DNA from 2 places in the Streptomyces sp. NPDC096193 genome. Region 1 is predicted to be linked to the other one. Evidence: riboswitches for the same ligand, from Rfam matches in the RefSeq annotation. Region 1 holds a riboswitch; the other holds the start of a gene.
The links. A riboswitch is a leader RNA that binds a small molecule or an ion and turns the genes downstream of it on or off. The one in region 1 is predicted to bind S-adenosylmethionine.

Region 1 (7,584 bases):
CTTCAGCGCGCCCGCGAGCGGCGTGGAGGGGTCGCGCCGGGTCTGGATCATGAGGACGTTCGAGGGGCCGCCGTCCGGGGTGATGCGGGTGGGCCGCTCGCGCGGCTTGTCCTGCCAGAACGCGCACAGCCAGATGTTCCTGGGCATGCCCGCGGTGAGGGGGTACTGCTCGCGGCTCCTGGCGACGTCGCGGGCGTAGGGGGCCGGGTCGGTGGCCGGCCACGCGTCGACGTCGTTGCAGATCGTGGCGCCCGTGACGGCGACCGAGTTCTGCATGACCGTGTCCGGGGGCGTGTTCGCGGCGGGCAGTTCGCGGCCGTCGCGGGCTGCGGCGATCAGTTTGGCCAGCGCGGGGAATCGCGTGACGGAGTAGAGGCTGTCCAGCAGGGTCTGCCGCAGGACGTTGCCGTTGAGTTCCGCCGGGTTGGCGCCGGCCCATGGGATCGGTGCGTGGTCGAGGCGGGTGGCGAGCGCGAGGAACATCGGCCGGACCTCGGCGGGCGTCGTTGCGAGTCGATCGGGGTTGGCGGGGTCCGCGGCCCAGGCGGCGAAGTCGGGGAAGGCGTCCTCGATGGCGATCTCGTAGTTGGCGAGCCAGCCGCGTGCCACCCGCTTCGGGTCGGGGTCGCCGTTGCTGTCCAGGACCCAGCGGTCGGTGCGGTGGGGGAACATCTGGGCGTAGACGGCTCCCACATACGTGCCGTAGGAGAGGCCCCAGGCGGACAGTCTGCGCTCTCCGAGTGCCTGCCGGATGCGGTCGATGTCCCTGGCCTCGTTGCGGGTGCTGATGCTGCGCATCACCTCGCCCCCGTTCGTGGCGCAGGCGTCGGCCAGGCGGCGGGCGGTCGCGGTGTTCTTGTCGATGCTGCCGTCCGCGGCGGGCCATCCCCTGACGTTCACCAGGGCGAGGTCGTCGTGGGTGAGACCGCAGCTCACCGGTGTGCTCCGGCCGACGCCTCGCGGGTCGAAGCCCACGATGTCGTAGGCGTCGCGCACCGACTGGGGCAGCTTCTTCCCCTTGCCCGAGGGGTCGTTGATGCCGGAGCCGCCGGGCCCTCCGGGGATGATGAGCAGGGTGCCGCGTCGTCTGTCGGGGTTCTCGCTGCGGATGCGGGAGACGCCGAGGGTGATCTGCGGCCCGCGGGGCTGCGCGTGGTCGAGCGGCACGGAGATGTCCGCGCACTCCTGGCGCGGGTCGAGTCCCGTGCCGGTGCATTTCTCCCAGCGGACTGCCGGGTCCGGTCGGGGAGTCGAGGCCGACGCGGGCGCCGGGAGGGCGAGGAGTGTCGTCGCCAGGACCGGAAGGGTGAGCGCCGCCGCGGTGAAGCCGGATGTCGTCGTACTGCCGAGGATTCGCATGTGATGACCCTCGCGGAACCGGCGTCCGGCTCCCACGGTGCCTCCTGGCCTGTTCCCAGGGGGGTTTGCCCCACCCGGGTCATGGGGCCCTCCGCTCCGGCCCGGCCGTACGGCCCACCGCGCCGCCCGGCGTTTTGGCGTGCCCGGGAACGCCCGAGGGCGGCACCCCCTGGGAGTAGGGGTGCCGCCCTCGGTCAGGACGGTCGATCAACCTGTCGGTCGATCAGAAGTCCATGTCACCGCCCGGCATGCCGCCCGGAGCGGCCGCGGAGGCCTTCTCCGGCTTGTCGGCGATGACGGCCTCGGTGGTCAGGAACAGCGCCGCGATGGAGGCCGCGTTCTGCAGGGCAGAGCGGGTCACCTTGGCGGGGTCGATGATGCCTTCGGCGATCATGTCGACGTACTCACCGGTCGCGGCGTTCAGGCCGTGGCCGACGGGCAGGTTGCGCACCTTCTCGACGATGACGCCACCCTCGAGACCACCGTTGACGGCGATCTGCTTGAGCGGGGCCTCCAGCGCGAGCTTCACGGCGTTGGCGCCGGTCGCCTCGTCGCCCGAGAGCTCGAGCTTCTCGAAGACCGAGGAAGCCTGGAGCAGAGCCACGCCACCACCGGCGACGATGCCCTCCTCGACGGCGGCCTTGGCGTTGCGCACCGCGTCCTCGATGCGGTGCTTGCGCTCCTTGAGCTCGACCTCGGTCGCGGCACCGGCCTTGATGACGGCCACGCCGCCGGCCAGCTTCGCGAGGCGCTCCTGGAGCTTCTCGCGGTCGTAGTCCGAGTCGCTGTTCTCGATCTCGGCACGGATCTGGTTGACGCGACCCTGGACCTGGTCGCTGTCACCGGCACCGTCGACGATCGTGGTCTCGTCCTTGGTGATGACGACCTTGCGGGCGCGGCCCAGCAGGTCCAGGCCGGCGTTCTCGAGCTTGAGGCCGACCTCCTCGGAGATGACCGTGCCGCCCGTGAGGATGGCGATGTCGTTCAGCATCGCCTTGCGGCGGTCGCCGAAGCCCGGGGCCTTGACGGCGACGGACTTGAACGTGCCACGGATCTTGTTGACGACCAGGGTGGACAGGGCCTCGCCCTCGACGTCCTCCGCGATGATCAGCAGCGGCTTGCCGGACTGCATGACCTTCTCGAGCAGCGGAAGGAGGTCCTTCACGTTGCCGATCTTGGAGTTGACGATCAGGATGTACGGGTCGTCGAGCGACGCCTCCATACGCTCCATGTCGGTGGCGAAGTACGCCGAGATGTAGCCCTTGTCGAAGCGCATACCCTCGGTGAGCTCCAGCTCCAGACCGAAGGTCTGGGACTCCTCGACGGTGATGACGCCTTCCTTGCCGACCTTGTCCATCGCCTCGGCGATGAGCTCGCCGATCTGGGTGTCGGCGGCGGAGATGGAGGCCGTCGAAGCGATCTGCTCCTTGGTCTCCACGTCCTTGGCCTGCTCCAGCAGGGCGCCGGAGACGGCCTCGACGGCACGCTCGATGCCACGCTTGAGGGCCATCGGGTTGGCGCCGGCCGCCACGTTGCGCAGGCCCTCGCGGACGAGCGCCTGGGCGAGGACGGTCGCGGTGGTCGTACCGTCACCGGCGACGTCGTCCGTCTTCTTGGCGACTTCCTTGACCAGCTCGGCGCCGATCTTCTCGTACGGGTCCTCGAGCTCGATCTCCTTGGCGATGGAAACACCATCGTTGGTGATCGTGGGGGCGCCCCACTTCTTCTCGAGGACGACGTTGCGACCCTTGGGGCCAAGGGTGACCTTGACGGCGTCGGCGAGCTGGTTCATCCCGCGCTCGAGACCGCGCCGTGCCTCCTCGTCGAACGCGATGATCTTGGCCATGTGAAGTGGTCCTCCCGGACTTGGGGGTCCCCCCGCGCCCGCAGGGCTAACGGGGGAGGATTGCTTCCGGACCGCGCAGGCGCCCGCGACGGACGGTCTGAGAGCCGTGCGGTTCCTTGCCCCGACGACCCTCGGACCTCGCCGGCCCGATCCTCAAAGTTGTCACTCTCACCTGCAGAGTGCTAACGCCAATGATTAGCACTCGACCCCGTCGAGTGCAAGCGGCTTCGAAGAAGCCCCGGCGAGGCGTGGCGGTCGGGCGACGGGCGGGAGCGCGCGGCTCCGGGAGATCCGGGACGGCACGCACGAGGGGCCCGCCTCCCTGGTGGGATGCGGGCCCCTCGTGAGTGCCGCGTGAGTGCGTCGGTGGCCGATCGCGCCGAGATCAGACGGCGAGCTTGACCATGTCCGCCTGCGGACCCTTCTGGCCCTGCGAGATCTCGAATTCGACTCGCTGACCCTCCTCCAGGGTGCGGTAGCCGTCCATCTGGATCGCGCTGTAGTGGACGAAAACATCCGCACCACCGTCGACCGCGATGAAGCCGTACCCCTTCTCCGCGTTGAACCACTTGACGGTGCCCTGAGCCATGCCTAACTCCCCTATTACTGGCCCTTGCACAGGACCGCACTTCGCGGACCCGGGTCATACCTCACCGCCGAGAATTCCCTCCGCCAGAGGTGGAAGGAGGCCCTCGGGATGTGCGCCGGAACGCGTCGACCGCGGCTGAATGTATCTGTCCAACTGCCCTCTGCAACAGGTCAATCGGACGAGAAATCTGGGCGCGCGGGAACGGACCTTTGACGCTAATTCAAGAAGATCCAGGGCAACTCGGGCCCGGCAAATGACACTTAAGAGGCATTTTGCTCGCCCACATTGGCCGCTTCTTGTCGCGCCAGGGCGCATTCTCATATGCGGCGGGCACGGGCAGCGGCGGGGACTTCCCCAACTGTACCGCGCTCAACCATGCAGAATTGCCCCCTCCGCTTCTCTCGCGGAGGGGGCAACAGCGGTGACGGTGCGTATCAGCCGCCGGCGACGGCGGGGATGATCGAAATGCCGACGCCGTCGGGCGTGGCGGTCTGCAGACCCTGCTCGAAACGGACGTCGTCGTCGTTGACGTAGACGTTCACGAAGCGGCGCAGCTTGCCCTGGTCGTCCAGGACACGGGCGGCGATACCGGTGTGGTTCTTCTCCAGGTCGGCGATGACCTCGGAGAGCGTCGCGCCCTCCGCCGGGACCTCGGCCTGGCCGCCCGTGTACGTGCGGAGGATGGTGGGGATGCGGACGTTGACGCTCATGCTGCGTGCCTTCCTTGAGTCTCGGGGGTGTCAGCCGGCCAGGCCGGCGTCGCGGAACGCGCCCAGGCTCGGGCGGATGATCGCGCTGGGGCCGGTGGTCGGGGCGACCGCGTCCAGGGTCTTGAGACCGTCACCGGTGTTGAGCACGACGGTGGTGAGCGCCGGGTCGAGCACGCCCGCCTCCAGCAGCTTCCGCGTCACACCCACGGTCACGCCACCCGCCGTCTCGGCGAAGATGCCCTCGGTGCGGGCCAGCAGCTTGATCGCGTCGACGATCTGCTCGTCGGTGACGTCCTCCACGAAACCGCCCGTGCGGCGCGCGATGTCCAGGACGTACGGGCCGTCGGCGGGGTTGCCGATCGCGAGCGACTTGGCGATGGTGTTCGGCTTCTGCGGGCGGACCACGTCGTGCCCGGCCTTGAAGGCGGTCGACACCGGCGAGCAGCCCTCGGCCTGGGCGCCGAAGATCTTGTAGGGCCTGTCCTCGACCAGACCGAGCCTGATCAGCTCCTGGAGACCCTTGTCGATCTTCGTGAGCTGCGAGCCCGAGGCGATCGGGATGACGATCTGGTCCGGCAGCTTCCAGCCGAGCTGTTCGCAGATCTCGTAGGCGAGGGTCTTGGAGCCCTCTCCGTAATACGGCCGAAGATTGACGTTGACAAAGCCCCAGCCCTCACCGAGCGGGTCGCCGATGAGTTCGGAGCAGAAGCGGTTGACGTCGTCGTAGTTGCCCTCGATACCGACCAGCTCGCCGCCGTACACCGCGGCCATGACGACCTTGCCCTGCTCCAGGTCGTGCGGGATGAACACGCAGGAGCGGAAGCCGGCGCGCGCGGCGGCGGCGCCGACCGCGCCCGCGAGGTTGCCGGTGGAGGAGCAGGAGAGCGTGGTGAAACCGAAGGCACGGGCGGCCTCGACGGCGATCGCGACGACGCGGTCCTTGAAGGAGTGCGTCGGGTTGCCGGAGTCGTCCTTGATGTGCAGACCGCCGGTCACGCCCAGCTCACGGGCGAGGTTGTCGGCCTTGACGAGCTTGGTGAAGCCGGGGTTGATGTTCGGCTTCCCGGCCACATCGGCCGGCACGGGCAGCAGCGGGGCGTACCGCCAGATGTTGTCCGGACCCGCCTCGATCCGCTTCCGCAGGCCTTCGGGGTCGCCGCTCGGAAGGTCGTAGGCGACTTCCAGCGGCCCGAAACACGAGGCACAGGCAAAGATCGGGCCGAGTTCGAAACGCTCCCCGCATTCGCGGCACGAGAGCGCCGCGGCCGGTCCCAGGTCGACGGGGGTGGTGCTGGCGACAGTCTGCACAGCCATGGTGGCGAGGCCCTTTCTCCTCATCTTCCTCGTGACGCATTTCGTCACGAGACGGACTTGGCACCTTCCCTAGCCGGGAGCCTCGCGGGTTGCTGCCACGTCTCGTGGACGGGCGCGCAACGGAGACCGGCTGGAGGGTTGCCGGGGCTTCAACGGGCCGTATCCCTCTGCCCCTCTGGATGAGCGGTATTCGATTGTCGGCGTGGGCCCCCGGCATGCGACGGCCCCGCGCGTTGTTCAAGACTGTAACCGACACCCCGGACGGTTGAGACGGTCGTCCGATCCGCGAGATGGAGATCCTGTGCTGGAAGAGGTGGAGCGCTGGCTGTCCCGGCGGTCGTGGTCGGCGGCGGACCGCCCGGTGGACCGGCTGGTCACGGCCAAGCACGGCGCCACGGTCAGCGTGGTGCTCCCCGCCCTGAACGAGGAGGCGACGGTCGGGCAGATCGTCACCGTCATCCGGCGCGAGCTGATGTCCGGCCCCCTCCCCCTCGTCGACGACCTGGTGGTGATCGACTCGGGATCCACCGACCGTACGGGGGAGGTGGCCGCCGCCGCGGGCGCGCGGGTGGTCCACCGGGACGCGATCCTGCCCCACATCCCGGCCGTCCCCGGCAAGGGCGAGGTGCTGTGGCGCTCGCTGATGGTGACGCGGGGGGACATCGTCTGCTTCGTGGACGCGGACCTCAGGGAGTTCTCGGCCGACTTCGTGTCCGGGGCCGTCGGCCCGCTGCTGACCGAGCCCGACGTGCAGTTCGTGAAGGCGATGTACGACCGGCCGCTGGGCGACGTCGCGGGTCAGGGCGGCCGGGTGACGGAGCTGGTGGCACGCCCGCTGCTCAATCTGCACTGGCCACAGCTGGCCGGGTTCGTCCAGCCGCTGGGCGGCGAGTACGCGGCCCGCCGCGCGCTGCTGGAGCGGCTGCCCTTCCCCGTCGGATACGGCGTGGAACTGGGGCTTCTCGTCGACGCGCTGCACACCGTGGGCCTGGACGCGCTGGCGCAGGTGGACGTGGGAGAACGCCGGCACCGCCATCAGGACGGACAGGCGCTCGGCAGGATGGCGGCCGCGATCTACCGCACGGCGCAACTGAGGCTCTCCCGCGGGCACTTGGTGCGGCCCTCGCTGACGCAGTTCGAGCGGGGCTCGGACGGTTTCGTCCCGCGGACGCACGCGGTGGACACCGAGGAGCGCCCGCCGATGCGCGAGATCGGTGAGTATGCGGCGCGTCGCGCGGCATAACCGACGACATCCGGACATCTTGCATGAATATCGTACTTATGGATGCACAGTCTCCGGACGCACAGCGCAGCACGGGCTCCCGACGCGGCGCGCTCAGGTTCACCACGATGCTCGGCACGCTGGCCGTCGTCATCGCCACCACGGTCGGCATGGCACCGCCGGGCACCACGATCGCCGTCGCAGGGGGCGGCGGGCACAGCACGGAACGCCTGTGGCTGCTGGGCGGCCTCGCCCTCAGCCTCACCGCGGCCGGTGTCATCGCCGTCGCCGCCACCCGCGGACGCCGTAACCAGTGACAAGCGCAGCCGGGGCGTACGCACGTTTGAGGGATTACAGGACGGGCTAGGTTCGGCACATGGTCTCCGAGCATTCCGCTGCGCAGGTCCTCGTCGCGTCGAACCGCGGCCCCATCTCGTACACCCTGAAGGACGACGGGAGCCTCGACGCCAAACGCGGCGGCGGCGGCCTGGTCTCCGGACTGTCCGCCATCGGGTCGGAGGCGGACGCCCTGTGGGTGTGCGCC
Region 2 (7,584 bases), on a different contig from region 1:
ACCCAACGGCACGGCGAGGCACTCTGTACCGTTCCGGCCCGCTACGCCATGCTCTGTCCATGATCGGTTGGCGCAGGGCGGTACGGGGTGTGGTGGCCGGGCCCTCGGTGACGTACGGCCTGATCGCCGTCTGCTGCGCGGTCTTCCTCATCAGCCCGGTCTCGGGGCTGAACCCGTCGTACGGCACGGGTGACGCGTGGCTCGCGGCGCAGAGCGCGTACTTCGAGCGTTGGGGCGTGATCCCGGCCCAGCTGATGACCGGCTCCCCGGACACGCTGCTCACGCCGTTCACCGCGCTCTTCGTGCACGGGAACTGGCTGCACCTGCTCGGCAACCTGCTCTTCCTCTACGTCTTCGGCGCGATGGTGGAGGAACGCATGGGGCCGCTGGAGTTCGCCCTGTTCTACCTGGGCACCGGCGCCTTCGCCCTGCTCGCCTACGCGGCGGCCAACGCCGAGTCCGGGCAGACCCTGGTGGGAGCGTCCGGGGCGATCTCGGGGGTGCTCGGCGCCTTCCTTCTCCTCTTCCCGAAGGCCCGGGTCACCAGTCTCTTCCCTTTCCTCTTCTTCCTGCCGCTGCGCTTCCCGGCCTGGATCGTGCTGATCTTCTGGTTCGTCCTCCAGTGGCTGGCCGTGTCGGGGGCCGGTCAGGGCGGCCCCGGGGTCGCCTACCTCGCGCATGTGGTGGGGTTCGGCACCGGGTTCCTCTATGCCTGGGGACGGTTCCGGCGTCCGGCTAGAGTGAAGGCCCCAGCAGCGGCCACCGAGGGAGAAAGCCAGCCGTGATCACTGCGATCGTGCTCATCAAGACCAGCGTGGACCGCATTCCGGAGATCGCGGAGTCCATCGCGGCGCTGGACAGCGTCAGCGAGGTCTTCTCCGTCACGGGCACCTACGACCTGATCGCCATGGTCCGCGTGGCGAAGCACGACGACCTGGCGGATGTGATCCCCGGCCGTATCAGCAAGATCCAGGGTGTCGAGGGCACGGACACGCACGTCGCGTTCCGTACGTACTCGCAGCACGACCTGGAGGCGGCGTTCGCGATCGGTCTGGACTCCTAGCGCCCGTCGGCCACTGCGACCAGGGGACGGGCCCCGGAACACGAAGAAGCCCGCGCCTCTCGGCGCGGGCTTCTGTCGTGGCCGGTCTCAGACGGCGGGCACGCAGCGGCCGTCCTCCGTGCGGTACTGCCACTTCGCGCCCTCGCGCACCAGCTCCTTCACCGCGCCGACGAAGCGCTCCACGTGCTCGTCGGGCGTCCCGGCACCGAAGCTCACCCGGATCGCGTTGAGCGAGACCTCGCCCGGCCGGGCCTCCGGGGCGCCGCACTCGCCCGGGTCCTGCGGGGCACTGCCCAGCAGGGTGCGGACCAGCGGATGGGCGCAGAACAGGCCGTCGCGCACCCCGATGCCGTACTCCGCCGACAGGGCGGCCGCGAAGTGCGAGCTGTTCCACCCCTCCACCACGAAGGAGATGACGCCCACCCGCGGTGCGTCGTCGCCGAACAGCGACAGCACCTTGACCTCCGGAACCGCGGCCAGGCCCGCCCGGACCCGGTCGACCAGATGCTGCTCACGGGCGACCAGGTTCTCGAAGCCGGCGTCGGTGAGCGCCTTGCAGGCCGAGGCGATGGAGTAGACGCCGATGACGTTGGGCGAGCCCGCCTCGTGGCGCGCGGCCGTCGTGTGCCACTCGACGTCGACCCCGCCGTCCGCACGCCGCGCCACCTTGCGCGACGCACCGCCGCCCGCGAGGTAGGGCTCCGCCTCCTGCAGCCAGTCCGCACGGCCGGCGAGCACGCCCGAGCCGAACGGCGCGTACAGCTTGTGCCCGGAGAAGGCCACCCAGTCGACGTCCAGGTCCCGCACCGAGACGGCGTGGTGCGGGGCGAGCTGCGCCGCGTCCAGGACGATCCGCGCGCCGTGGGCGTGCGCCACCTCCGCGAGCTCCTTCACCGGCCACAGTTCACCCGTCACATTGGACGCTCCGGTCACGCAGACCAGCGCCGGGCCGCTGGGGTCTCCCCAGCTCGAAGAGCGAGGGGAAGGGTCGCGGCCGGCGAGAGCCTCCTCCAGCGTCCGTACCGCCTCGGCGTGGGTGCGCGGCGCGTTCAGATACGTCACCCGCGCATCACCCCAGGGCAGCAGCGAGGCGTGGTGCTCGGTCTCGAAGACGAAGACGCGGCAGTCCGCGGGCAGCGCGGACGCCAGCAGGTTCAGCGAGTCGGTGGTGGACCGGGTGAAGACGACCTGGTCGCCTTCGCGGCAGTCGAGGAAACCGGCGACCGTGGCGCGGCTGTTCTCGAAGAGGTCGGTGGACAGCTGCGAGAGGTACCCGGCACCACGGTGGACGCTGCCGTAGTAGGGGGCGTACGCGGCGACGTCGTCCCACACGCGCTGAAGCGCCGGTGCGCTGGCCGCGTAGTCGAGGGCCGCGTAGGTGACCTCGCCGCCGGTCACGAGCGGGACCGTCACATCGCGGCCGAGGACCGGCAGCGGCTCGGCACAGCAGGGTTCGGACCCGGCGGCGGCGACGACCGTGTCCGAGGAGGGGCCGGAGGCGGCAGGAGCGATGGCGGTGTTCAGGCGTGCGGACATGGCGGTATCTCCCGGCAGGAAAGGCGAAATCGGCTTCAAGAACCCGGCGGTGCGGGGACCTCGACACACGGCGGACACCGTGCGGAGGGTGTGCTGAAGAAGGGGCTGTACGCCCTATCGCATTCGCTTGCTCACGAGACTGCTCCCTTGAGGACCAGGACCCCAGGGTGTGCAGGGGTCCGCGCTTGCCACAGACCTCGCTGCCTGCGGCCTGGTCTTCACCCGGGGCACCCCGCCACGGACGGAGGGTTGCCGGACAGCGGGCCGGGGCCGTAATCGCTGTCACTCATGACCTTGGAGAGCATCCTGCCATACCTCGCGGACGCCGCAAGGGCGCGGTCCACCATCCGGACCGCGCCCTCGCGTGACGTATCGATCGGTGCTGCCGGCCCCTCGCCGGATCAGCCCTGGCTGTTGGTGGCGGCCACCCAGCGCTGGAGCGCGTCGTTCGCCGCCCCCGAGTCGATGGCCTTGGCGGCCTGGGCGACCCCTGCCGCCAACTGTTCGTTGAGCGTGCCGTCCGTCGGGTCCAGCGCCACCAGGGCGGCCGCCGAGTTCAGCAGGACGGCGTCCCGGACCGGCCCGGTCTCCCCGCCGAGCAGCCGTCTCGCCACATCGGCGTTGTACGAGGCGTCGGCGCCGCGCAGCGCCTCCACCGGCACCAGGTCGATGCCGATGTCCCGCGGGTCGAACGCCTCTTCGCGCACCTCGCCGTCGCGAACGACCCACACCCGAGAGGTGGCGGTCGTCGTCAGCTCGTCCAGGCCGTCGTCGCCGCGGAAGACCAGTGCCGACGAGCCGCGCTCGGCGAGCACCCCGGCCATGATGGGCGCCATCCGTGCGTCCGCGACCCCGGTGGCCTGCGCCCCGACCTGTGCCGGATTGGTCAGCGGTCCGAGGAAGTTGAACGTGGTGCGGATGCCCAGCTCCTTGCGCGCCGCGGCCACATGCCGCAGGGCGGGGTGGAACTTCACGGCGAAGCAGAAGGTGATGCCCGCCTCCTCCGCGACCTCGGCCACCCGCTGCGGGGTCAGCTGGAGATTGACGCCGAGCTTCTCCAGCACGTCGGACGCGCCGCTCGCGGACGAGGCCGCGCGGTTTCCGTGCTTGACGACCTTGGCTCCGGTGCCGGCCACGACGATGGCCGACATCGTGGAGATGTTCACCGTCTTGGCCCCGTCGCCGCCCGTGCCGACGATGTCGACGCTGCGGCCGGGCACCTGGATCAGGTTCGCGTGCGCGTACATGGTGCGCACGAGGCCGGAGATCTCCTCGACCGTCTCGCCCTTCGCCCGCAGCGCGACCGCGAACCCGGCGATCTGGGCGTTCGTCGCCTCGCCGCTGAGGATGCGGTCCATCGCCCAGGCGGTCGCGTCCGCGCTCTGGTCGCGGTTGTCGAGCAGCGCGTTCAGCACACTCGGCCAGGAGTGAGCCGCCACGCTGTCGCCGCCGACCGGGGTCACAACGTTCATGGTCCACTCCTGGGTCCACAGCCGATAAGGGAATGCGTCCACCCTATCCAGCCCCGGAGACGGCGAAGGGCCCCGTCCGACGAATGGACAGGGCCCTTCACCTGCTACTGCCGGGAGGTGTCTCCGGCGCTGTGGCGGCGATGCACTCGCTTCAGGCGATCAGTGGTGGCCGTGGCCGCTGCTGATCTCCTTGAACTCCTCGGGCCTCGGCTTGGGGATCTGGTTCTCCTCGCCGTAGTAGGACTTGCTGAGCTTGACCCGCAGCTTCTGGGCGGCCGAGAGCTTGCGCCGGACACCGTTCTCGTCCGTCTCCGGACCGAGCTCCGCGGGCTTGTACTGCTCGTGCGCGGTGAGCGCGTGCAGCTCGCTCTGGCTGAGCGGCTCGTGGACCTCGACGAACTCACCGTGCGGCAGGCGCTTGATGACGCCGGACTCGCGTCCGTGCAGCACCTTGTCCCGGTCGCGACGCTGCAGACCCAGGCAGATCCGCTTCGTGACGATGAAGGCGATGACCGGTCCGGCGAAGAAGAAGATCCGGACGAACCAGGTGATCGCGTTGATCGACAGATGGAAGTGGGTCGCCCACAGGTCGTTGCCGCCACCGACCAGCAACACGAAGTAGAGGGTCAGCCACGCCACACCGAAGGCCGTTCGGGTCGGGGCGTTGCGCGGGCGGTCCAGGATGTGGTGCTCGCGCTTGTCCCCGGTGACCCAGGACTCGATGAACGGGTAGACGGCGATCGCGACCAGAACCAGCGGGAAGATCATCAGCGGGATGAACACACCCAGGACGAGTGTGTGGCCCCAGGCGTTGATCTCCCAGCCTGGCATCACACGGATCAGACCCTCGGAGAAGCCCATGTACCAGTCGGGCTGCGCGCCGGTGGAGACCTGGTCGGGCCGGTAGGGACCGAGCGCCCAGATCGGGTTGATCGAGGCGACCGCGGCCATCACCGAGATGACACCGAAGACCAGGAAGAAGAAGCCTCCGGCCTTGGCCATGTAGACCGGCAGCAGCGGCATGCCCACGACGTTGTTGTTCGTCCGGCCGGGGCCCGCGAACTGCGTGTGCTTGTGGTAGAAGACCAGGATCAGGTGGCCCACCAGCAGACCGAGCATGATGCCCGGCAACAGCAGGATGTGGACCGAGTAGAACCTCGCCACGAAGTCGCCGCCGGGGAACTCCCCGCCGAACAGGAACATCGACAGGTACGTGCCGACGACCGGCACGGACAGGACCGCTCCCTGCATGAACCGCACACCGGTGCCCGACAACAGGTCGTCCGGCAGCGAGTAACCGGTGAAGCCGGTGAACATGCCGAGGACGAACAGCAGGAAGCCGAACAGCCAGTTGACTTCGCGCGGCTTGCGGAACGCGCCCGTGAAGAAGACGCGCATCATGTGCACCAGCATGCCGGCGAGGAACACCAGCGCGGCCCAGTGGTGGATCTGCCGGATCAGCAGACCCCCGCGGACGTCGAAGCTGATGTCCAGGGTCGAGGCGTACGCCTCCGACATCCGCACACCCTGCATCGGGATGTAGCTGCCGTGGTACTCCACCTCGTTCATCGACGGGTGGAAGAACAGCGTCAGATACACACCCGTGAGGATGATGATGATGAAGCTGTAGAGGCAGATCTCACCGAGCATGAAGGACCAGTGGTCCGGGAAGATCTTGCGCATGTTGGCCTTGGCCAGGGAGTAGATCCCCAGCCGGCCGTCCGCCCAGTCGGCAACCTTCTCGCCGGCCGGTGCTTTGCGCTTGGACTCTGTCGTGGTACTCATCCGCGCTCCCAGAAGGCAGGACCGACAGGCTCGTCGAAGTCGCCGAGCGCCTCGAGGTGGCCCTCGGCATTCACACCGATCCGCAGCTGCGGAAGGGCGTGACCGGCGGGACCGAAGATGACGCGGGCGCCGTCGGCGAGGTCGAAGGTGGACTGGTGGCACGGGCAGAGCACGTGGTGCGTCTGCTGCTCGTACAGGCTGATCGGGCAGCCGACGTGCGTGCAGATCTTCGAGAAGGCCACGATGCCCTCGTGCGACCACTCGAGCTCGCGCTTGTCCTTGATGTCCTCCGGCTGGATGCGGACGATCATCAGGGCCGTCTTCGCGATCTCCTTCTGGAAATCGTGACTGTCCTCCTCCAGGCCCTCGGGCTTGGCGAAGGTCAGCGAACCGACGGCGACGTCCTCGGGACGCAGCGGCTCATTGGTGTTCATGTTGATGAGCTGCTTGCCCTTGGCCCACAGCGTCGAGCGGAGCTTCTTCTCGGGCAGCGGACCGAGGTCGCGCAGCAGCACCACACTGGAGAGCGGCAGCAGCGTCAGCGCACCGAGCATCGTGTTGCGGATCAGCTTACGCCGGCCGATCCCGGACTCCCTGGCGCCCTCCGCGAAGTCGGCCATGACCTTGGCGCGGACCTCGGGCGGTGCGGCGATGGGGTGCCGCTCGTCGACCATCTCCACGTCCGACATCAGGGTGCGGGCCCAGTGGACCGCGCCCGCGCCGATGCAGAAGAGGGCGACACCGAGCGTCATACCCAGCGCGAAGTTCAGCGCGCTGATGTGGCCGAGCGGCCAGATGTAGACGATCTCGTTGACCGGGAAGATCACGAACGACGCGATGAACGCGACCGTTGCCAGCATCGACAGCAGGAACAGGAAGGCGACCGTGCGCTCGGAGCGCTTGGCGGCCCTTTCGTCGATGTCCTGGATACGCGGTTTGTGGGCCGGCAGTCCCGGGTCGGCGAACGGGTCCGCGTCGTGCTTGACGACGGTGGTGCCCTCGTGTCCCGCGCCGTGCGCGGCGGCCTGCTCTGCGGGCAGGTTCTCTTCTGGATTCTCTTGGCTACTCATGACTTCTTGGCCTTAGCGGTGTGGGCCGCGACCCAGATGGCGACTGCGATCAGCGCACCCAGACCGAAGATCCAGCCGAACAGTCCCTCACTGACGGGGCCGAGGCCACCCAGATTGAGGCCGCCGGGGCTCTCCGACTCCTCGCCGTTCACATTCTTGATGTAAGCGATGATGTCCCGCTTTTCCTGCTCCGGCAACGTCGTGTCGGGGAAGGAGGGCATGTTCTGCGGGCCGGTCTGCATGGCCTCGTAGATGTGCTTCGGGCTCACGCCTTCCAGGCTCGGGGCGTACTTGCCGTTGGTCAGCGCACCGCCCTCACCCGTGAAGTTGTGACACTGGGCGCAGTTGGTGCGGAACAGGTCGCCACCCTTGGCGATGTCGGCACCCGCGGGGTTGTACTGCTTCTCGGTCGGCGTGATCGGACCGGCGCCGAGCGAGGCGATGTACGCCGCCAGCTGGTCGATCTCGGCCTGCGAGTAGATGACCTTCTTCTTCGGCACCTGGGCGCCCGGCTGCTGGGCCGGCATACGGCCGGTGCCGACCTGGAAGTCGACGGCTGCGGAGCCCACGCCGACCAGGCTCGGGCCGTCAGAGGTGCCCTGACCGCCGGTACCGTGGCAGCTGGCGCAGCCGACGGTGTAGAGCTTCTTGCCCTCCT

Region 2: another riboswitch for S-adenosylmethionine. It lies ahead of ABTX78_RS29950 (aminotransferase class V-fold PLP-dependent enzyme); the one in region 1 lies ahead of thrC (threonine synthase).

What each region holds. Positions count from the first base shown of each region.
Region 1 covers NZ_JBEOSJ010000041.1:26,393-33,976, reverse strand. The annotation lists gene ABTX78_RS34275 (alpha/beta hydrolase) at 1-1,359, opposite strand, end outside; gene groL (chaperonin GroEL) at 1,583-3,205, opposite strand; gene ABTX78_RS34265 (cold-shock protein) at 3,591-3,794, opposite strand; gene ABTX78_RS34260 (MoaD/ThiS family protein) at 4,229-4,504, opposite strand; gene thrC (threonine synthase) at 4,535-5,818, opposite strand; SAM riboswitch class I at 5,836-6,004, opposite strand; gene ABTX78_RS34250 (glucosyl-3-phosphoglycerate synthase) at 6,120-7,061, shown strand; gene ABTX78_RS34245 (hypothetical protein) at 7,100-7,357, shown strand; gene ABTX78_RS34240 (alpha,alpha-trehalose-phosphate synthase (UDP-forming)) at 7,417-7,584, shown strand, end outside.
Region 2 covers NZ_JBEOSJ010000027.1:40,526-48,109, forward strand. The annotation lists gene ABTX78_RS29940 (rhomboid family intramembrane serine protease) at 60-785, shown strand; gene ABTX78_RS29945 (Lrp/AsnC family transcriptional regulator) at 782-1,063, shown strand; gene ABTX78_RS29950 (aminotransferase class V-fold PLP-dependent enzyme) at 1,151-2,599, opposite strand; SAM riboswitch class IV at 2,776-2,893, opposite strand; gene trpD (anthranilate phosphoribosyltransferase) at 3,001-4,071, opposite strand; gene qcrB (cytochrome bc1 complex cytochrome b subunit) at 4,231-5,856, opposite strand; gene qcrA (cytochrome bc1 complex Rieske iron-sulfur subunit) at 5,853-6,926, opposite strand; gene qcrC (cytochrome bc1 complex diheme cytochrome c subunit) at 6,923-7,584, opposite strand, start outside.